2 regions of the Kitasatospora sp. NPDC101108 genome follow, and region 2 is predicted to be linked to the other one. Evidence: riboswitches for the same ligand, from Rfam matches in the RefSeq annotation. Region 2 holds a riboswitch; the other holds the start of a gene.
What was found. Region 2 has a riboswitch for magnesium ahead of ACZ6Z8_RS17125 (NRAMP family divalent metal transporter). Riboswitches for the same ligand answer to the same signal wherever they lie in the genome.
Positions count from the first base shown of each region.

Region 1: linked by a shared signal. The riboswitch ahead of ACZ6Z8_RS23625 (NRAMP family divalent metal transporter) and the one ahead of ACZ6Z8_RS17125 (NRAMP family divalent metal transporter) in region 2 are both predicted to bind magnesium.

Region 1 is NZ_JBVJLM010000011.1:79,700-90,696, forward strand. It holds gene ACZ6Z8_RS23620 (MgtC/SapB family protein) at 1-466, opposite strand, end outside; gene ACZ6Z8_RS23625 (NRAMP family divalent metal transporter) at 624-2,288, opposite strand; M-box (ykoK) riboswitch at 2,647-2,823, opposite strand; gene ACZ6Z8_RS23630 (ABC transporter ATP-binding protein) at 3,000-3,761, shown strand; gene ACZ6Z8_RS23635 (FtsX-like permease family protein) at 3,758-6,499, shown strand; gene ACZ6Z8_RS23640 (BlaI/MecI/CopY family transcriptional regulator) at 6,712-7,047, shown strand; gene ACZ6Z8_RS23645 (M56 family metallopeptidase) at 7,044-7,964, shown strand; gene ACZ6Z8_RS23650 (GlxA family transcriptional regulator) at 8,062-9,021, opposite strand; gene ACZ6Z8_RS23655 (NADP-dependent oxidoreductase) at 9,138-10,094, shown strand; gene ACZ6Z8_RS23660 (C40 family peptidase) at 10,306-10,997, opposite strand, start outside.
Region 2 is NZ_JBVJLM010000006.1:395,983-406,979, forward strand. It holds gene ACZ6Z8_RS17055 (glyceraldehyde-3-phosphate dehydrogenase) at 1-575, opposite strand, end outside; gene ACZ6Z8_RS17060 (methyltransferase domain-containing protein) at 864-2,042, opposite strand; gene ACZ6Z8_RS17065 (hypothetical protein) at 2,042-2,173, opposite strand; gene ACZ6Z8_RS17070 (hypothetical protein) at 2,205-2,543, shown strand; gene ACZ6Z8_RS17075 (hypothetical protein) at 2,607-2,783, opposite strand; gene ACZ6Z8_RS17080 (hypothetical protein) at 2,780-3,031, opposite strand; gene ACZ6Z8_RS17085 (ATP-binding protein) at 3,028-3,387, opposite strand; gene ACZ6Z8_RS17090 (helix-turn-helix domain-containing protein) at 3,688-4,554, shown strand; gene ACZ6Z8_RS17095 (DUF397 domain-containing protein) at 4,547-4,741, shown strand; gene ACZ6Z8_RS17100 (DUF397 domain-containing protein) at 5,066-5,260, shown strand; gene ACZ6Z8_RS17105 (DUF2399 domain-containing protein) at 5,343-5,831, opposite strand; gene ACZ6Z8_RS17110 (GreA/GreB family elongation factor) at 5,721-6,188, shown strand; gene fdhD (formate dehydrogenase accessory sulfurtransferase FdhD) at 6,445-7,299, shown strand; gene ACZ6Z8_RS17120 (YhgE/Pip domain-containing protein) at 7,331-8,629, opposite strand; M-box (ykoK) riboswitch at 8,824-9,001, shown strand; gene ACZ6Z8_RS17125 (NRAMP family divalent metal transporter) at 9,348-10,997, shown strand.

The DNA of each region.
Region 1 (10,997 bases), on a different contig from region 2:
GGTGGACGGTGGCCCGGGAGGTGGAGTCCGGGTCGCTGCCGGACTGCGGGGCCCGGTCGAGCAGCCGCCCGGCCGGGCGCAGCACCAGGTGGACGGCGAGCACGGCGAGGGTGCCGAGGACGGCGAGGTCCAGCTTGCCGGAGGCGGCCAGCACCCCGACGGCGGCCGAGCACCACAGGGTGGCGGCGGTGTTGAGGCCGCGCACGCCCGCGCCGTCGCGCAGGATGACGCCACCGCCGAGGAAGCCGATGCCGGAGACGACGTAGGAGGCGACCCGGGTGGGGCTGCCGGTGTCGCCGACGGCCTCGCTGTACAGGACGAACAGGGTGGCCCCGGCGGCGACCAGGGCGTTGGTGCGCAGACCGGCCATCCGGGCGCGCCACTGGCGCTCGACGCCGATCAGCGCGCCGCAGGCGACGCCGGCGGCGAGCCGGACCAGGAACTCGACGGTGGTCAGGGTGTGCACGACGGCACCTCCTCCGGAGGATCCGCTGGACCCACGGGAGCCGCTGCGCTCACGGGAGTCGCTGCGCTCAGGGGAGTCGCGGGGAAGGCGGGCAAAGGGAACGGACGGGTGGCGAGCCGCTGCCCACCGCCCGTCCGTACGGGTCGCGACCGGTGGCTCAGTGGTTCAGAGCGGTCTGCACGATCTTGATGATGACCATGACCATCGCGATCAGCAGGTAGGCGCGCAGGGCCCCCATGCCGACCTTGCGGGCGGTGGACATCACCGGACGGCTCAGCGTCTCCAGCGGGGGCATCCGCCAGTCCTCGCGGCCGGTGCGGTCGATCGGGTCCTCCTTGGTGCCCCGCCGGCCGACGGTGAAGAAGTACCCGGCGACCAGGACGCCCGCGACCCCGCAGCCGCTCATGATCCACAGGATCGCACCGGAGCTGATGTCCGGCCAGACCACCGAGGCGGTGAGGATCAGCGAGAGCATCACCAGCACGCCGACCACCGTCGAGGTGAAGGCGTTGGTCCTCGGCCCGTTGGTCCACGGGCCGAGCACGGCCCGGTCGTTGCAGAGCAGCAGCAGGAAGACGGTGGCGGAGGGCAGCAGCACCCCGGCGAGCACCTGGACGAACTGGGTGATCAGGCCCTGGGTGTAGCCGTTGGAGAGCAGGGTGATCGCCGCCGCGACCACCACCAGGCCCGCGTACACCGCGTAGAAGCCCTTGGCGCCCTTGACCCCGCGGTGCAGCGAGTGCTTGATGCCGAAGACGTCGCCGATGGCGTAGGCGGTGGACAGCGAGACCGCGAAGGCGCCGATGATCGAGGCGTCCAGCAGGGCGATGGCGAACAGCACGCCCGCCAGGTGTCCGGCCTTGTCCTCGATGCCCTTGGCCACGGCGGCGGTGTCGGAGAACTGCCCGAAGCCGTCGGTGCCCGCGAAGGCCGCCGCCGTGAGGCCGATCAGCGCGGCCGCGCCGACGATGACCACGACGATCCCGATCCACAGGTCGACCTTCTCGTACTTCATGAAACGCGGGGTGATCCGCTTGTCGATGACGTACGACTGCTGGAAGAACAGCTGCCAGGGGGCGACGGTGGTGCCGACGATCGAGATGATGACCAGCATCACGGCGGCCAGCTGGCCGGCGCCGCCGGGCATGCTGGGCGTCACGAAGTCGTGGGCCATCTGCGAGGTCCTGGGGTGGACCATGAAGTAGATCGGGACCAGCAGCAGCGAGCCGACGCACAGCGTGATGGCGACCCGCTCGAAGCGCTGGAAGGAGCCGGTGAAGGCCGAGGCGATGATGATCGCCGCCGCCAGCACCACCGAGACGACCTTCGGCAGTCCGAGGTACCCGGCCGCCATGGTGACGCCGATGAACTCGGTGACCAGGGTGAGGGCGTTGAGCAGGAAGAGGTCGATGACGCTGAACGCGCCCCAGAACCTGCCGAAGCGCTCCAGGATGAGCCGGGCGTGGCCGACGCCGGTGACGGCGCCGAGGCGCAGCACCATCTCCTGGTTGACGTACAGCACGGGGACGAGCATCAGCAGGGTCCACAGCAGCTGGGTGCCGTAGTTCTGCCCGGCCTGGCCGTAGGTGGAGAAGGCGCCGGCGTCGTTGTCGCCGACCATCACGATCAGGCCGGGGCCGACGATCGCCAGCAGGGTCTTGAGCCGGGCGGAGAGTCCGCTGCGGGGGGTGGTGTCGTCGAGCCGGATGGTGCCGAGCGCGCCCTTGATGTCGCCGACGTGGGCGTCGTCGAGCACGGCGGACGGGACGGCGGGAGCGGTGTGGACCGTGGGGACCTTCGGGTCCAGCATCACGTTGGTCATGGCGGAGCCTCCCTGCCCTCTTCCTTGAGAGGGCGACAGGGGGCACGCAGCAGCGATCCTCCCTGCGGGCGCACGCCGTCCGCTCCGTACGGCGACGCTGAGCGGCGGCGGCCGTGCGGGCATGACGAAGCGTCAGGCGGCTTGCGTCCGGGCATGGTTGAGCACAGGACGAAGCGCCGGGTGAACGCGCAGGGAAGGTTGTTACCGCGTGCCGGAGGTGTTCGAGAGCATGCGAGGGTAGGGGCTACTGTGGCCCGGACTATTGCAGTCCATGTCTCTCGCCTCCTCCCGGTCGGGGGCGCACCGACTGTGCGCCGCGTCGCGACACGGCAAGGAGCACACCGGTCGACGAGGGACCGGTACACCCCAACTCGTCAGAGCTTTGGCACTCCACGGCGTGTCCAGCCGGATCGGCCGGAAGCCACTTGGGGTCAACCCTTAACTCGGGAAGACCTGTCCTGAACCTGGGCGTCTCTCGACGTCGTCGGGTCAGTGGCCTGTGTCCGTGAAGACGCCTCACCGAACGAGGTGCCTTTTCAAACCTCCAAAAGCATAGACCCGCCACAGCCGCCGCACGTCACCTTTTCGGCTGATCTTCGACAGCTTTGTAGAACCTTGACCGAACCGGGCCGGCTTGTGCATCCGCGCACGACATATATAGTTCACCGACATATACAGCTGACCAGCTCACGTGGGGGAACTGTGTCCCATATCGATCCGAGCCGGCCCGCACCCGTCCTGCAGCTGTCCGGGGTCTCCCGGGTGCACGGGCGCGGAGCCGCCGAGGTCCACGCCCTGCGCGGGATCGACCTGACCGTCCACCCGGGCGAGTTCGTCGCCGTGATGGGCCCGTCCGGCTCCGGGAAGTCGACCCTGCTGACCCTGGCCGGCGGGCTGGACCTGCCCAGCGACGGCCAGGTGCTCGTCGAAGGCGTGGCCCTCGGCGGGCTCGGCCGGGGCCGGCTCGCCGACCTGCGGCGGCGCTCCGTCGGGTACGTCTTCCAGGACTACAACCTGATCCCGGCGCTCACCGCCGCCGAAAACATCGCCCTGCCGCGCGAGCTCGACGGGGTCTCCGGCCGCACCGCCCGCCGGGAGGCGCTGGCCGCCCTGGAGGAACTGGGCATCGGCGGGCTCGCCGACCGGTTCCCGGACGACATGTCCGGCGGCCAGCAGCAGCGCGTCGCCATCGCCCGCGCCCTGATCGGCGAGCGCCGGCTCGTCCTCGCCGACGAGCCGACCGGCGCGCTGGACTCGGCCACCGGCGACGCCGTGCTCGCCGTGCTGCGCGCCCGCTGCGACGCCGGGGCGGCCGCCGTGATGGTCACCCACGAGGCCTCGCACGCCGGTTGGGCGGACCGGGTGGTCCACCTGCGGGACGGCGCGGTCGCCTCGGAGAGCACCGGGCGCCGCTCCGGCGGCTGCCAGGCCGCCGTCCACCGGCCCAACCACCTGGGCCAGGTGGTCCGGTGAGGTTCGGAGCGTGGAGGGTCGCGCTGCGGCTCGCCCGGCGCGACGCGCTGCGGGCCAAGGGGCGCAGCGCCCTGATCCTGGCCATGGTGGCACTGCCCGTCCTCGGGGTCACCGGCGCCGACGTGGTCCACCGCAGCGGTCAACTGACCCCGGCCGAACGGGTCGAGCGGGTGGTGGGCGGCGCTGACGCGCTGGTCACCGCGCTCAGCCCGGGCCGGAGCGTCGAACAGGCCCCGGTCGCCGAGGACGGCGCCTTCGCCGTCCAGCCCCGGCCCGGCGGGCAGCCGACGCCCGAGCAGCTGAAGGCCGCGGGCACCGATCCGGCCGCCCTGGTCACCTCGCTGCTGCCGCCCGGCAGCACCCTCACTCCCGCCCGGACCGGTCCGGAGACCGGCGCCAGCTCGCCCGAGGGCCTGGTCCGCACCCTGACCGCCGAGGCCGACCTCGGCGACCCGGTCTGGCGCGGCCGGCTGGACCTGGTCAAGGGCCGCGCCCCGGGCGCACCGCACGAACTGGCCGCCACCCAGGCCTTCCTGGACCACGCCGGGCTCTCGCTCGGCGGCACCACCACCGTCCAGGGGCTGGAAGGGAGCACCTTCACCGTCACCGGTGTGGTGGAGCACCCCGGCGACCTCGGCCGGGTCGAACTCGTCGCCAGGCCGGGCGAGTTGCTCGACCAACTGGCCGCCGCCGCGGAGCCCGGCAGCCCGGCTGCCGAGCGGGCGCGGGGCGAGCACCCGTCCTGGCTGGTGCACCTGCCGGGCGGGGGCGCCCTCGACTGGGCGCAGGTCCAGTGGTTCAACGCCCACGGCTACACCCTCACCGCGCGCTCGGTCGCGCTCGACCCGCCGCCGTACGGGGCCGTCCCCTACTTCCGGGACTCCACCACCTACCGCGACCCGGCCATCGGCAACAGCACCAGGGTCGTGGTCGCCACCGTCACCGGGATGGCGCTGCTGGAGGTCGCCCTGCTCGCCGGGCCGGCCTTCGCGGTCGGCGCCCGGCGCTCCCGCCGCCAGCTCGCGCTGCTGGGCGCGGCCGGCGGCCGGCGCTCGCACATCGGCGCGGTGGTGCTCGGCGGCGGACTGGTGCTGGGCCTGGCCGGAGCGGCGCTCGGCGTGGCCGTCGGCACCGGGCTGGTCGCGGCGCTGCGGCCGGTGATCGAGGAGGTCGGCGGCGCGCGCTTCGGACACTTCGCGCTGCCGGTCGCCGACCTGCTGGCGATCGCCGGGATCGGCCTGCTCACCGCGCTGCTCGCGGCCGCGCTGCCCGCCTGGCAGGCCGCCCGGCGCAGCGTCACCGCCGGACTCACCGGGCGGGACACCGTCCGCACGCCCAGCCGCCTGGTCACCGTGCTCGGCGTGGCGCTGGTCCTCGGGGGCGGTGCGATCGCGGTGTACGGCGCCGGCGCGGTGCAGCGCGGCCTGCCCGTGGTGAGCACCTACGACGCCCGTACGCTCACCGTGCTCGGCGGCTCGATCACCGCCGAACTCGGCCTGCTCGCCTGCACCCCGGTGCTGGTCGCCCTGTTCGGCCGGTTCGCCGGACGGCTGCCGCTCGGCCCCCGGCTGGCGCTGCGGGACTCCGCCCGCAACCGCTCGCGCACCGCGCCGGCCGTCGCCGCGGTGATGGCCGCGGTGGCCGGAGCCGTCGCCATCGGGGTGTACGGCACCAGTACGGACGCCGAGAACCGGCGCGACTACCGGCCGCAGGCCCCGTTCGGCGCCGTCCAGCTGATCAGCCACGACGACGGACCGAAGGCCGCCCAGCTGCCGGCCGAGGTGGAGAAGCAGCTGACCGGGCTCGGCGGGCGGGCCGACGTCGGCCAGCTGGTCTACCGGTTCTGCGACAACTGCTCCAGCACCGTCGTGCTCAAGGGACCGGCCGAGCCGCACCGGCTCGCCGACCCGCCGCGCGTCGCCACCGGGGACGCCTCCGTGCTGCACAACCTGTTCGACGTCCGCGATCCGGCGGCCGAACGAGCCCTGGCAGCCGGGAAGTTGCTGGTCTTCGACCGCTCGCTGATCGGCGCCGACGGCAAGGCCGTGCTGCTGCTGCGCGGGGGCGGCGGTGCGCCGCTGCAGCCCGGGCAGATCCCCGGGCCCGACCTCCGGGAAGTGCCGGTGGACGCGGTGCTGGTCGACGACCCGAACGCGGCCCGCTTCGCCCAGGGGCTGATGCCGACCGGCGCGCTGGCCGGGCTGGGCCTCGGCTCGGCGCCCCAGGGCTCGGTGTGGCGGCCGGCCACCCCGCCCGACCGCAAGGCGCAGCAGCGGGCCGCGGCCGCCGCCGCCCGGCTGGACCACTACGCCGAACTGACCGTCGAGCGCGGCTACCGGCCCAGGAGCGACGCGATCACCCTCGCCCTCACCGGCTTCGCCGGACTGGTCGTGCTCGGCGCGGCCGGGATCGCCACCGGGCTCGCGGCCGCCGACTCCCGGCAGGACCAGGCCACTCTGGCGGCCGTCGGCGCGCCGCCGCGGATCCGCCGGACCATGGCGGGCCTGCAGTGCGCGCTGATCGCCCTGCTCGGCGCGGTGCTCGGGGCGGCGAACGGGTTCGTCCCGGCGGTGGGGCTGCTGAAGTCCCGCGTCGGTGGGGCCGGTTCGCAGCCGGCGCTGATCACCGCGCCCTGGGGGGAACTGCTGCTGGTCGTGCTGGTGCTGCCGGTGGTGGCGGGGCTGCTCGCGGCGCTGTTCACCCGCTCGCGGGTGGCGCTCGGGCGGCGGCTGTCCTGATCGCCGTTCGAGCACGTCAGGCACTCCTTGACCACCGGGTGGCCACCACTGCCCGGACTCCGTGGGCGCCCGCTCCCCTCACCCGGGGGCGGGCGCCCGGCGCGGCGCCGTAGCATGGGCCGCGTTCCAGCGGGCGAAGGGCGCCGGCGGAGGGTTCGGCGAGGGAGACGAGGGCGGTGCTACGGGGTTTCGGCGATCTCGAAGCCGAGATCATGGACCGGCTCTGGACCTGGGGCCGTCCGGCCACGGTGCGCGAGGTGGTCGACGACCTCCAGCAGCAGCGGGCGGTCGCGTACACCACCGTCACCACCGTCGCCGACATCCTGCACACCAAGGGCTGGCTGCGCCGGGACAAGGTCGGCCGCGCCTGGGTGTACGAGCCGACCTGCACCCGGGAGGCATACACCGCCCAGCTGATGCACCAGGCGCTGGAGACCAGCCCGGACCGGGCCGGCGCGCTGCTGCACTTCGTCGACCGGATCAGCGGGGACGAGGCGTCCGCGCTGATCGCCGCCCTCGAACAGGTGAAGGCCCGGGACGCCGGGTGACGCTCGCCCTGCTCGGCCTCCACCTGGCCGTGACCGGCGTGCTGCTGCCCCGCCGGCTGGCCGGCTCCGCCCGGCTCCAGGCCCGCCCCACGCTCGGCGCGGCCCTGTGGCTGGCGCTGATGGCCTCCTTCACCGTCGCCCTGGTCCTGGCCGGGCACCACGCCGTCGAGCCCGCCGCGCACGAGCCGGCCGGGCTGATCGGGCTGATCGGGCTGATCTCCCACCTCGAACCGACCGGGCCGGTGCTGCCCCACACCCATGACTGGTGGCTGCTGGCTACGGCCGGGGCGGTGCTCACCGCACTGGTGGCCGTCGTCGGCGTGCGGACCGGGCGGGCCCGGCGGCGGCACCGGGCGGTGCTGGACGTGGTCGCCGTACCGGACCGCCGCTGGGGTGCGCTGGTGCTGGAGCACGCCCACCCGACCGTCTACTGCCTGCCGGGGCGCCGCTCCCGGGTCGTGCTGTCGCGCGGCGCGCTGCGCCTGCTGGACGAGCGGCAACTGGCCGCGGCCGTCGCCCACGAGCACGGGCACATCCGCGGCCGCCACCACCTCTTCCGGTTGCCCGCCGACACCTTCGCCCTGCTGTTCGGGCCGCTGCCGCTGGCCCGGCTGGGGCGCTCGGAGGTCGCACTGCTGCTGGAGATGGCGGCGGACGACGCGGCGCTGGCGAAGGTGTCCCGCAGCGAACTGGCGTCGGCGCTCTGCGCGTTGGCCACCTCGGCGTCCGGGGCGGCGTCGGGGTCCGGGGCGGCATCGGGCGGGACGTCGTTCGGAGTCGCCTCCACCGGGGTGCTCCCCAGGGTCCGCCGGCTGGCCCGGCCGGGCAACGGCCGGCGGCACCGACTGGCGTGGTGGGTCGGGCTGTTGGTGCTCCCCGCACTGCCGTACCTGCTGGCCTGCGCGCCGCGTCCGTGAGCCGTCCGGCGCCGGCGAACCGGCAGCGGACGGGATGGCTCCCGCAGTGCGGGCCGGACAGGCCCTGGCGCCTTCGATGCACGCAGTCGTCCGGTCGTCAGGCCGGGTGGAAGGTCCGCCGGTAGGCCTGCGGGCTCACGCCGATGGCGGCGCGCAGGTGCTGGCGCAGCGAGGCACCGGTGCCCAGGCCGGAGCGCTGGGCGACCAACGGGACGGTCCAGTCCGTCGTCTCCAGGTAGTGCCGGGCGAGGTCGAGGCGCTGGGCGGTGAGCCACTGGGCGGGGGTCGTACCGGTCTCCTCACGGAAGCGGCGGGAGAAGGTGCGCACGCTGGTGTGGGCATGGGCGGCCAGGTCGGCGAGGGTGAGCGGTTCGGCGAGGCTTTCCAGGGCCCAGGCCTGGGTGGCGGCCGTGGTGGCGGAGGAGGGTTCGGGGACGGGGCGGCGGATGTACTGTGCCTGGCCGCCGTCGCGCCAGGGCGGGACGATGCAGGAGCGGGCGACCTCGTTGGCGACCCGGCTGCCGTGGTCACGGCGGACCAGGTGCAGGCACAGGTCGATGCCGGCGGCGACCCCGGCCGAGGTCAGCACGTCGCCGTCGTCGACGAACAGGACGTCCGGGTCGATCCGGGCGGTGGTGAACATCCGTTGCAGCCGGTCGGCCTCCCGCCAGTGGGTGGTGGCCCGGCGCCGGTCGAGCAGGCCGGCCGCGGCCAGCACGTAGCTCGCGGTGCAGATGCCGACGATCCGGGTGCCGGGGCGGATCGCGGCCAGCGCGGTGCGCAGCGGCTCCGGCAGGGTGCCGTGTTCGCGGATGTCGCCGAGCGAATCCGAGGGCGGGATGACGACGGTGTCGACCTCGGCCAGCAGCCCGGCGTCCCGGCCGACCGCCAGGTGGAAGTCGGCGGCGGTGCGGACCGGCCCGCCGTCCAGGCCGCAGGTGGTGACGGTGTAGAGCGGACTGTCCGTCTCGTCCCGGGCGGTGCCGAAGATCCGGGCCGGGATGCCGAGTTCGAAGGGGAAGACGCCGTCCAGGGCGAGTACGCCGACGTGGTGCATGGCCGGATCCTTTCACCATGTGGCCATCGCGCCACCACCGGGGGCGGCCGCGTCCCGGCACGCTGGCGGCACCACCCCCGGTCAGCAGGCCGGGCCGACGACCACGAGGAGCCCCGATGCCCGACACCATGCGCGCGATCTCGCAGGACACCGCCGGAGGCCCGGAGGTGCTGCGGTGGGTGGAGACCGCCCGCCCCGAGCCGGGCCGCGGGGAGATCCTGGTCCGGGTGCACGCGGCCGGCGTCAACCCGGCCGACTGGAAGACCCGTTCGCGCGGCACCACGCCCACCGGCGGCACCACGCCGTTCATCCTCGGCTGGGACGTCTCGGGCGTGGTCGAGGCGGTCGGCTACGGGGTGACGGTCTTCCGGCCCGGTGACGAGGTGTACGGGATGCCGCGTTTCCCGCACGCCGCGGGCGGCTACGCCGAGTACCTGGCGGCCCCTGCCAGGCATTTCGCGCCCAAGCCCCGCGGTCTGAGCCACCACGAGGCGGCCGCCCTGCCGCTCGCCGCGCTCACCGCCTGGCAGGCCCTGGTGGACACCGCCGGGCTGCGCCCCGGGCAGCGGGTGCTGGTGCACGCGGCCGCGGGGGGCGTCGGCCACCTCGCCGTCCAGATCGCCAAGGACCGCGGCGCGTACGTGATCGGCACCGCGCGCGCCGCCAAGCACGGCCTGCTGCGCGAGCTGGGCGCGGACGAACTGGTCGACTACCGCACCCAGGACGTCGCCGAGGCCGTCCGGGAGGTCGACGTGGTGCTGGACCCGATCGGCGGACTGAACTGGGCCCGCTCCCTGCGCTCGCTGCGGCCGGGCGGCACCCTGGTCTCCATCACGCCGCCGACCGACGCCTTCCCGCCGGCCGAGGCCGAGGCCGCGGGCGTCCGGGCCGTCTTCATGCTGGTCGAGCCGGACCGGCAGGGCCTGCTGGAGGTCTCCCGGCTGGTCGAGTCCGGCCGGCTGCGGGTCTTGCTCGACACCGTCCTGCCGCTGGAGCGGGCCGCCGACGCCCACCGCCTCGGCGAACGGGGCCGCACCACCGGCAAGATCGTCCTGTCCGTGGCCGGCGGGTGAGGCGCGCGGGCTGGGGCGCCCGCCACGGAGCCACCGGCCCCCGGGCGCCTTCAGGGCCTGCTGATGCCGATGACGACGTGGTGGAACGGAATCGGCCCGCCGACCGCGTCCCGCACCCGTCCGGGAGCCGACCACGGCCCCCCGGACCGGCCAAGTCGCCGCCGTCAGCCCGCCGTTGTGGCGGCCGGGCGCCACTGTCGGCGGGCCGGTGTCACGGGCGGACGGCGCCCATGTAGGGCATCGCGGAGATCGGCAGGACCTCGACGTTCTTGCCGGTGCGCGGGGCGTGGATCATCTTGCCGTCGCCGATGTAGAGGCCGACGTGGTGGATGTCGCTGTAGAAGAAGACCAGGTCGCCGGGCTGGAGGGCGTCGCGGGAGATGCGCGGGCCGTCGTTCCACTGGTCCTGCGACATCCGGGAGATCGTCACGCCGGCCGCCTTGTACGCCTGACTGGTGAGACCGGAGCAGTCGAAGGTGTCCGGGCCGCTCTTGCCCCAGCCGTACGGCTTGCCCAGCTGGGCCTGGGCGAACGCGATGATGGTGGCGGCGCGGCCGCTGGCGGGCGGGGCCGGGGTGCTCAGGTCCTGGCGGGCCGAGGAGCGGGAGGCGCGGTCGGTGGCGGCCGCCTGCTGGGCCTCGGCCTTGGCCTTGTCGGCGGCCTGCTGGGCGTTGACCTTGGCGCGGTCCTCGGCTCCCAGCTTGTTGAGCATGGCCTGCGCCTCGGACAGCTTGGTCTGGATCTGCTGCTTCTTCGCCGCCAGCTCGGTGCCGACCGAGTCGAGCTGGGCGAGCGTGGCGGTGGCCTCGGCGCGGTCCTGGTCGAGCTTGCGCTGCTCGTCCTGGGCCTGCTTGAGCAGGGACGCCTGGCCGTCGGTGACCTGGTTCTGCACCGCGGCGCGCT
Region 2 (10,997 bases):
GTGATGGTGCCCTGGAACTGGCCGTGGATCGAGTCCCGGCGCAGCAGCGAGGCGCGCTTGACCAGGTCGTCGCCGCCGCCGTTGCGCACGACGATGGCCTTCAGCCGCAGGCCGTTGCCGGAGGCCTTCTCGATCAGCAGACGGGCGACCAGCCGGCCGATGCGGCCGAACCCGTACAGCACGACGTCCTGCGCGGACCGGCGCTCCAGCTTGTTCTCACCGGTGGCACCGGCGACGGCCTTGGCGGTGAACTCCTCCACCGACAGGCCGTGGTCGTCCGCCCGGTAGGTCGAGGCGAGCATCCCGAGGTCGATCTGCGAGGGGCCGAGGTCCAGGGTGGTCAGCGCCTGCAGGAACGGCATGGTCTCGGTGACCGAGAGCTCCTCGCCCGCGATCTGCCGGGCGAAGCGGTGCGTCTTGAGGATGCTGACCACCGACTTGTTCACCAGGGAACGGCTGTGGAGCAGAACGGTCACGTCCTTCTCCCGGTGCAGCCGCCCGATGATCGGGATCATCGACTCCGCGATCTCCTCGCGGTTCTTCCAGTCCGTGAACACGTCGTCGTTGACAGTCACAAGTCCATCTTTCGAGCTGAGGGTGTTGCCCACATGGTAGCTTCGCCCGCCCGCGCCCCAGCGGCCGGTCCCCCCTTCCCCGACCTCGCCCAAGCCTCCCACCTGCGACTTTCTCCGCGCCCCCGCCGACAAAGGTGATCGCCGCCACCCCGGCCGACCAGGTCTACTCGGGTAGAACATGCCCCGTGGTTTCCGCCCTGGAGCTCGCGCAGCGCGCCTGAGCCGGATTGCCGTGTGCGGGCGCCGAGTCAGGGGACTCGGCGCCCGCGCACGGCACGGCCAGTCATTTCAGGGAAGCGGCCAGGAGTGCTCCGGGCTGTCCAGCCACCCCCGGTGCCCGTCCCGGCTCACGGTGAGACCGAACCGGTCAGGGGAGGGGGAGCCGTTGTTTGTCCACCACTCGTAGGTGTCCTCGATCTGGTCCCAGAGTCGGCGCGTGCCGTACTGCCGAACGGTGAACCGGTCGTGATCACCGCCGTCGTGGTCCACCGCCGCCCAGGACGCCCGGTCGGTCGAGGCGATCCACAACCGGTCCGCGACGCCCTCGGCGGGGTCGTCCTGCCACGCGTGCCAGATGTCGCCGATCCGGTGGCCGATGGCGAACGCGGCGTCTCCGCGCACCACCGCGCGCCGGGGCAGCACCGTCTCCGACACGATCGCCTCGTGCCCCGTGCCCTTCACCACGTCGCGCATCAGCTGTACGTCGTCGCGCTGGGTGCGGGCGAGCATGAACGCCCCGTGCGGACGGTACCGGCCCACCGCCGTGCCGTCGTCGCCGACCGTAAGCCGCAGCATGCCCCAGCAGATCCACGGGTTGTCCCACGGCGTGAGGATGACCCCGCCGGGCTTGGTCTGGCCGATCCACTGCGGCGGGACGCGCCGCACGGAACAGGTGGACACGATGCGGTCGTACGGCGCGGCGGGGCCGTAGCCGAGCAGGCCGTCCGCGCACACGACGACGGGGGCGTACCCGGCGGCGTTGAGGTTCTTCCGGCCGCGCACGGCCAGGTCCGCGTCCAGTTCGACCGTCACCACCCTGTCGGCACCGAGCCGGTGACACAGGAGGGCCGCGGTGTACCCGTTGGCGGTTCCGATCTCCAGGACCGTCATGCCGTCGCTCAGGTCGAGCATGCCCAGCATGTCGAACACCACCGAGGGGGCGGAGAGCGAGGACGACGGCCACGCCTCGCTCAGGTCATCGGGCTCGGTGCCGTCGTTGATCTGGGTGATGACGGGGACATTGTCGTAGGCGGCGGCGAACCAGGTGTCGGGGTCGTCGCCAAGGCTGACGGAACGGTACGCACCGTCCTGTTCGAGCCATACCCGTTCGAGGAGGAAGTGGTGGCGAGGATGGGCCACGGCCGCCTGTCGCCACTCGGGGGCCACGTCGTGGCCGAGATCTCCGGTGACGGCCTGGAGCAGGCCGCGCACGGCGGCCTGCTCGGGCATGTCCTGATGATCCGTCATCAGCGGTGCTTGCCGCCCTTGTCGGGACCCGAGCCGTCCGGGCTGGGCTTCGGACCGATCACGGGGCCGCCGGGCTTGGCGTGGCTGCCGCCCTTGCCGTCGTTCGGGCCGCCCTTGTTCCGGTCTCCCACGGGGTCCTCCTACTGGGTCGCGGTGCGGTTGGTGGTCAGGATCGGCCCGGGGTTCGGTGACTCCGGCCAGTGCCTCCTGGACCTCGGCCGGACCGAGGCGGCCCACACCCTGATCACCGAGGGCCTGGCCCTGCTGCCCCGGACCAGGGACAAGACACGCGGAGTCTTCCTGACCTACCAGGCCAGGAGCCATCTCCAGTCGAAGAACGTCGAGCAGGCACTCGCGGTCACCAGCGAGTCGCTCGACCTGGCCACCCGCATCGGCGCCCCGCGGTGCATCACCCTGGTGCGCGACCTCCCGCCGGCCTTCAAGCCCTACCGGAACGTCGACGGCGTTCCCGAGCTGCTGGAGCGACTGAGGGTCTGTTGAGCGCCACCGACACTGCGGCCGAGCCGAGTTGGAGAACTCGGCTCGGCGGCGTACGCGGCCTGGTCAGACGGGTATGCGCCGGATCGGGTCGTGGTCCTGGCGTTCGGGGTCGGTGCGCTCGTCGTCGGGCCTGGGCGTCCGGAGGGCCGCGACGACGCCGAGGGCGACGGTGGCGAACGCGAGCACCAGGAGGACGGCGAAGGCGGCGCCGACCAGGAAGGCGGCGGTACCGGCTCTCACCCGTGCTCATCTCCTTCGAGGTCGCGGAGGAGGTGGAGGAGGTTGAGCAGCGTGCTCACAGGCGCGTGGCCGAAGTCGACCAGGATGCGGCCGTCGAGGGTCGTCTCGCCGGGGGCGGCGGAGCCCCAGAGGAGCCCGTACGGGAGTCCGCGCCGGTGCAACTCGCCGAGGAGGGTGGTGATCTGCGGCGCGGCGTAGTCGTGCATTCCCGGGTCGGTCGGCGCGATGGGGGTGCGGTGGCGGCTCACGCGGGGAAGTCCAGCTCGTACCAGACCGTCTTGCCACGCTTCTGGGGGTCGACACCCCAGCGGTGGGTGAGCCCCTCGACCAGCTGGAGCCCGCGCCCGGACTCGGCGAGGCGGCCGGGGGTGCGCGGCGCGGGGAGAGCGTCGCTCTCGTCCGCGACGCAGACGCGAAGGGTGCGGGTGAGGGAGAAGTAGACGACGGGGGCGGGGGTCCGGCCGTGCCCCCAGGCGTTGGCGATCAGCTCGCAGAGGGCGAGTTCGGCGTTGAAGATGACCTCGGGGTCCCAGCCGGCCCGGGTCAGGATGTCGCGGAGGGCCTGCTTGGAGAGGGCGAGCGAGGGCGTGTTACGGGTGCACATGGAGTCCTCCATGAAGCGGTGATGGGGAGAGGAGAGAGGAGAACCGGCGGATACGTCGCCGTGAGCCAGGCCGGGACGCGGCTGCTCTGCGGTGCGCGGGCAGCAGGCGCCTACTGCCCGGAAAAGACAGGCGTTACTGACGACCCGTCGGATCGGGCCAATGACGACCATAGCCCAGTCTCAGATCAAGTTTTACCCCGATCTCAGAACTTCCCTCTATCGTGGTACTGGGCCGCCCCTGATGGACCGACCAGCAAGCCGGGCGGCAGACTGAGGTCGACCCCGCCTTGGAAGGAAGTCATGGCTCCACGCGCGAACCCAACACTCCGTCAGCGGCGACTTGGTGCAGAGTTGCGAAGGATGCGCGAGCAGGTCGGCTTCGGCGGCAGCGAACTCGGTCGCCTCGTCGGCATGAGCCCCGCACAGGTGACGCAGATGGAGGCAGGAAAGATCGGCATCAGCGTGGAGCGCCTGCGCACGATCGCCGCAACATGCATGTGCGTCAACGAGCCCTTGATCGCTGCCCTCTCAGGGATCATCACGGAGCGTGAGAAGCCGGGCTGGTGGGAGGAGTATCGCGGAACCCTGTCCGACGACTTCATTGATGTCGCAGAGTTCGAAGGCCAAGCTCGAAGGCTGACCACATACTCGATGGCGTTCATTCCCGGCCTACTTCAGACCGGCTCCTACGCCTCTGCCGTCTTCGCTCAGGCTGTCCCGCCATTGCCTCGTCACGAGGTCGACCTCAGGACAGCCTTCCGGATGCAGCGGCAGCGACTTGTCCGATCGGGCGCGACTCCTTACTCGGCATTCGTCCATGAAGCCGCGCTACGCATGCAGTTCAGCGGCCCAGCAGTCCTCGCCGACCAGCTCGACGCTCTCATCGAAGACTCTGGGCAGTCGACCATCTCGATCCGAGTAGTCCCGTTCGATGTCGGTACGATGCCAAGCTCCAGCGAGAACTTCACCTACGCCGAGGGAGTGATCCCCGAGCTGGATACGGCGCAGGTGGACACGAGCCTTGGCGCCCGGATCTTCGACGCCCCAGCACACATGGCCAGGTTTCGATCCCTGCTCGCCCGGTTCGAGTCTCGCGCCCTCTCGGAGGAGGAAACCCGAGAGTTCATCGGATCCATCAAGAAGGAAATGGAAAGCAAGCGTGAATAGTTCTGCGTGGCAAAAGTCCAGCTACTCCGCCGCAAACGACGAATGCGTCGAGGTGCGTACCGCCGACGGGTTGGTCGAGGTACGCGAGTCCGACGACGGCGGGGTCATAGTCCGCACCGCCCCGGCCAGGTTCGCCGCGTTCCTTCAAGGTGCCAAGGCCGGCGAGTTCGATCACCTCGCCATCTGACCCGGCGGCGCCTCGCTCCGCGGAGCGAGGCGCCGCTCACCCCAGAAAAGCGCACGCTCGTGTCATTTGCTCTCGGAGCGGTAGGACTCCAATTCGAAGAATCCGAGTAGTCCCGTTCGATGTCGGTGCGATGCCAAGCTCCAGCGAGAGCCGAGGGAGTGATCCCCGAGCTGGATACGGCGCAGGTGGACACGAGCCGTGGCGCCCGGATCTTCGACGCCCCAGCTCATATGGCCCTGCTCGCCCGGTTCGGGTCTCGCGCTCTCTCGGAGGAGGAGACCCGAGAGTTCATCGGATCCCTTAAGAAGGAAAAGGAGAGCAAGCGTGAATAGTTCTGCTTGGCAGAAGTCCAGCTACTCCGCCGCGAATGACAACTGCGTCGAGGTGCGTACCGCCAACGGGTTGGTCGAGGTGCGCGAGTCCGATGACGGCCAAGTCATAGTCCGCACCACTCCCGCCAAGTTCGTCAGGTTCCTCCGAGCGGCCAAGGCAGGCGAGTTCGACCACCACGCCAGCTGACGCAAGTGGCCCTTCGCCGTGCGGAACCAAGGGCCACCGCAAGCCCTCTCCGTCTCCTGGCACGGCACTCCCAGCAGCTTCCTCAGCCCGGTCCGCCCGCCGCCGATGCCGATGCCGAAGGACCAACGGGTCCGCGTCCCCGTGCGGTAGCGGCCGGGGACGCCAGATCGGCGAGCAGGTCGTCCAGGACCGGTTCCTCCTCGATGCGTCGGCCGGAGGCGAGCAGTGCCGGGCCCAGGGCCGGATCCCAGGGGGCGTCCGTGGGAGTTCCGGTGGGGGGGCGCGGTGTGGGCCGCCGCCGGTCATGGGCGCCGTTGTGCCGGACGGCCGCCCGTATCTGCGCGAACCAGTTCCTCGAAACCGGGGCGACTGCGCGGAGGATTTGCCGGGGGCGCGGCGGGGTGGGGTAATGAGATACGGCCGGTGTTTCAACGTCCCGTGAGAGACCCGGGAGTTTGTGATGAGCGGTGGGCCGGAACCGATCAGTGCCGAGGGGCTGCGCGCGGTGCGCGAGGAGTTGGCACAGCTGCGGGTGGAGCGGGGGGAGGTGGCCGCGACGCTTCGGGGGGATGGTCCGGCGGGTGATTCCGCGGATGCCGCCGACGAACTTCAGCGGGCCTCCGACGTGACGCGGCTGGACCGGCGGATCGCCGAGCTGGAGGGGCGGCTGCGGGAGGCCGAGGTGGCCGGGGCACCGTCGACCGAGGTGATCGGGGTGGGTTCGACCGTCACCGTGCGGTTCTCGGACGGCGAGGAGGAGACCGTCGAGATCTCGGAGCTGGCGGAGGAGCGGGAAATGACCCTGGTGACCTACGACAGCCCGTTGGGGAAGGCGCTGTTGGGCCGCCGGGCCGGGGAGACGGTGAACTACGAGACGCCGGGCGGCGCGGCGAGCGCGGTCGTGCTGGCGGTGGGGAACGGCCGGTAGGCCAAGGGCGGAATTCCCGGTCGGGGGGTGCTCGCCCGGCCTCCGACGGGCGCGGCTGGTCGGCTCACGGGAGCCGCCTCTTCGACGCCCGGAGCGATGAACCACGGCGTGGCTGCGGGGGGCGTCCTCAGCCTGGCGGTCGCCGCCGCCACCTGCCGCCGCCCCCAGCCCCCGCCACCTGCCCGAACCGCGCACCGCCGGCAGGAGGGAGGATTGATCCGTACCGACCGGATCGAACCCCGAGGAGCCGACGACGATGGGCCGAGTGACCGTTCCGCGCAGGATACTGCGACTGCGCAAGGGCACCCCCTCGCACCGCCCCGACACCCTCGCCGCCGAGGAACCGATGGAGATCCGGGTCGGCGGCCGTCCGCTGACGGTGACCATGCGCACCCCGGGCAGCGACTTCGACCTGGCGGCCGGCTTCCTGGTGAGCGAAGGCGTGCTGCACGCCGCCGACCACCTGGCCGGGATCCGCTACTGCGCCGGGGCCACCGCCGACGGCGGCAACACCTACAACGTGGTGGACGTGGTGCTCGCCGCCGGTGTGCCCGCCCCGGACGCCTCGCTGGAGCGCAACTTCTACACCACCTCCTCCTGCGGCCTGTGCGGCAAGGCCAGCCTGGACGCGGTGCGCACCACCGCGCCGTGGAGTGTCGCCGAGGACGGGCTGCGGGTCACCCCCGAGCTGCTCTCCGCACTGCCCGACCGGCTGCGTGCCGCCCAGAAGGTCTTCGACAGCACCGGCGGCCTGCACGCGGCCGGACTCTTCGACGCCGAGGGCCGGCTGCTCTGCCTGCGCGAGGACGTGGGCCGGCACAACGCGGTGGACAAGGTGGTCGGCCACGCGCTGCGCGAGGGCCTGCTCCCGGCGCGCGGCACGGTGCTGATGGTCAGCGGCCGGGCCTCCTTCGAGCTGGTCCAGAAGGCCGTGATGGCCGGCATCCCGATGCTCGCCGCCGTCTCCGCGCCGTCCTCGCTGGCGGCGGACCTCGCCGAGGAGAGCGGGCTGACGCTGGTCGGCTTCCTGCGCGGCGACTCGATGAACGTGTACACCCGCCCGGACCGGATCGACACCGGCTCGGAGAACACCTCCCGGGACAGCGCGTAGCCGGTCGGCCCGGACAGGCCCCGGACAGGCTCTAGTCGGAGGGCTGGGGCGTCCAGCGGTGCAGGCCCTTGCGGTCGTAGTAGCGGGTCATCCCGAAGCCGAAGGCCAGGGCCAGCACCACGCCGACGGCGATCATGGTCCAGCCGCGGGCCAGTCCGGCGTCGGAGCGCGCGTCGAAGAAGAGGATCGCCCGGATGCCGTCGCTCAGCTGTCGCATCGGCTCGAAGGCGCCGAGGAAGCGGTAGAAGGCGGGCACCGCCTGCAGCGGGACGGTCGCCCCGGAGGACGGCAGGGCCAGGGCGATGAAGACGAACATGGACACCAGCTGCCCGATCCCGCCGAACGCGGCGTTGATCGCCTGCACCCCGAGGCCGACGGCCAGGCTGGCGCAGTAGGCGAAGAGCCAGAGCATCGCCATGTGCGGGGCGTCCATGCCGAGGATGCCTACGGTGCAGAGCAGCACCAGCGAGGTGGTGAGCAGCATGATCCCGGCGGTCATCATCATCTTGAGCAGCAGGGTCTGGGTGCGGCTGATCGGTACGGTCGGGCGGCGGGTGTGCCAGGGGCCGATCTCGCTGTCGCTGTAGCCGAGCGCGCCGTCTACGCCGTTGTGGATGATGTTGCCGCCGATGAAGCCGCTCAGGACGGACAGCAGGGCGTAGTAGAAGGCGCTCAGGCCGAGCCCGCTGTGGCTGCCGATCGGGCCGGCCTTGGTGGTGACGGTGAACGGGTCGGCGAGCAGCAGTCGGGCGGTGGCGCCGCCGTCCGGTCCGGAGGACTTGGTGGCGGGTACGGCGGCGAGCAGCTGCCTGCCGGTGGCGAGCGAGGCCTGGTGGGCGGCGCCCTGGGCGATCTGCGAGGCCATCGAGGCACCCAGGCTGCCCAGAGCCGGGTTGGTGAGGACGGTGAGGGTGGGCCGCGCGGTGGCCCCGCCGGTGGCCAGCCCGGTGACGGCGGCGGTGAAGTCCGCGGGGACGAGCAGCGCGGCGTAGACCTTGCCGGAGGAGATCAGGTCGTGGGCGCCGGCCTCGTCGGTCTGCTTCCAGTCGACGGTCTCGCCGGGTGTGCCGGCCACCACCGCCCGGGTCAGCTCGGTGCCGGAGTTCACCGCCCGGCCGGGCGGCGGGGCGCCCCGGTCGGCGTTGACCAGGGCGATCGGCAGCCGGTGCAGGTTCCCGTTCGGGTTGACGATGCCGCCCATGTAGAGCAGCGAGAGCACCACGGCCACCAGTGCGCACAGGACGCTCGGGAAGAGCCACAGTTTCGGCTTCCGGGCGAGCGCCAGTGCCCTCGCCTGCCGGGGAGCCCCCTGGGAGCCTGTGGTCGCCATGCCACCCCTCGGTTCCGGGCACGGGCCGGTGCCGTGCCGCTACGGGTACGGCGGGAAGTCGTTCCGTGGGCGCGTGGCGGCCAAACCCGCGTCACCCGGGCGGCGGAACGCCCGCGGCCCGCCCAGACAGTAAAGGTTCTACCAAGTACGCAAGTATCGCGCTCCGGCCGGTCTATGCTTCTGGAGGTTTGAAGAAGGCACCTCGTTCGGTGAGGCTTCTTCACGGACACAGGCCACTGATCCGACGACGTCGAGAGACGCCCAGGGTTAGGACAGATCCTCCCGACCTAAGGGTTGATCCGAAGTGGCTTCCGGCCCAGGGGGGTTGGACACGCCGTGGAGTGCCAAAGCTCTGACGAGTTGGGGTGAACCGGTGGCCGTTCCGCGCGCCGGCGAACTCCTTGCCGCGTCGATGACACGCACCACGGGGTGCGCCGACCGGGAGGAGGCGAGAGACATGGATTGCAGTAGTCCGGGCCACAGTAGCCCCTGCCCCCGCCTGTCCTCGTACGCCCCGTACACCTCCGGCACGCGGTAACAACCTTCTCCACGCGTTGATTTGAGGGCGCATCAGCATCGGCTCACCATGCACGCGGCTTCGCCGTGCCCGCACGGGCGCGCACCGCCGCGCGCCGATGCTCCGCGCCCGTACGCAGGAAAGGGCTGCTGCCGCGCGCCCCCAACCGCCCCGCCGCCCGGGGCCCACGGGAGGAACGCCATGACCACCGACACCACTCTCAACTCCAAGCCCCCGCAGCCGCGTTCGGCGGCGCTCGACGACGCCCACATCGGCGACATCAAGGGTGCGCTCGGCACCATCCGGCTCGATGACCAGGCACCACGCCAGGGCCTGAGCGCAAGACTCAAGACCCTCCTGGCGATCGTCGGCCCCGGCCTGATCGTGATGGTCGGCGACAACGACGCCGGCGCCTTCTCCACCTACGGCCAGGCCGGGCAGAACTACGGCACCCAGCTGCTGTGGACGCTGGCCCTGCTCATCCCCGTCCTGTACGTCAACCAGGAGATGGTGCTGCGCCTCGGCGCCGTCACCGGCGTCGGCCACGCCCGCCTCATCCTGGAGCGCTTCGGGAAGTTCTGGGGCGCGTTCAGCGTCATCGACCTCTTCCTGCTCAACGCGCTGACGCTGGTCACCGAGTTCATCGGGGTGACACTCGCGGCCGGGTACCTGGGCCTGCCGAAGGTCGCCTCCGTGGTCCTGGCGGCCGCGGTGATCATCGCGTCGGCCTTCACCGGCTCCTTCCAGCGCTTCGAGCGCGTCGCCGTGACGCTGTGCGTCGGCTCGCTGCTGCTGGTGCCGATCTACTTCATGGTCCACCCCAGGACCTCGCAGCTGGCCCACGACTTCGTGGTCCCCAGCATGCCCGGCGGCTCGGGCGAGCTGGCGACCGTCATGCTGCTGATCGTCTCCATCGTCGGCACCACCGTCGCCCCCTGGCAGCTGTTCTTCCAGCAGTCCTACGTCATCGACAAGCGCATCACCCCGCGCTTCATGAAGTACGAGAAGGCCGATCTGTGGATCGGCATCGCCATCGTCATCATCGGCGCCTCCGCCATGATGGGCTTCTGCGCCGCCGCGTTCGCCGGCACCGACGGCTTCGGCCAGTTCTCCGACGCGGCCGGCGTGGCCAAGGGGCTGGAGGACAAGGCCGGTCACGTGGTCGGCGTGCTGTTCGCCATCGCCCTGCTGGACGCCTCGATCATCGGCGCCTTCGCGGTCTCGCTGTCCACCGCCTACGCCATCGGCGACGTCTTCGGCATCAAGCACTCGCTGCACCGCGGAGTCAAGGGTGCCAAGGGCTTCTACGGCATCTACGCCGGCGTGGTCGTGGTGGCCGCCGCCATCACCCTGCTGTCCACCGACTACGCGCAGGGCCTGATGACCCAGTTCGTCCAGGTGCTGGCCGGGGTGCTGCTGCCCTCCGCGACCGTTTTCCTGCTGCTGCTCTGCAACGACAGGGCCGTGCTCGGCCCCTGGCGCAACGGTCCCAAGACCAACGCCTTCACCTCCGCGGTGGTCGGCATCCTGGTGATGCTGTCGCTGATCCTGACCGCCGCCGTGGTCTGGCCGGACATCAGCTCCGACGCCCTGCTCTGGATCATGGCCGGCTGCGGCGTAACGGGTGTCCTGGTCGCCGGGTACTTCTTCACCTTCGGCCGCAAGGGCACCAAGGAGGACCCGATCGACCGCACCGGCCGGGAGAACTGGCGGATGCCCCCGCTGGAGACCCTGGAGAAGCCGGTCATGTCCACCGCCCGCAAGGTCGGCATGGGTGCGCTGCGCACCTACCTGCTGATCGCGATGATCATGGTCATCATCAAGGTCGTCCAGACCGCCCTGAACCACTGA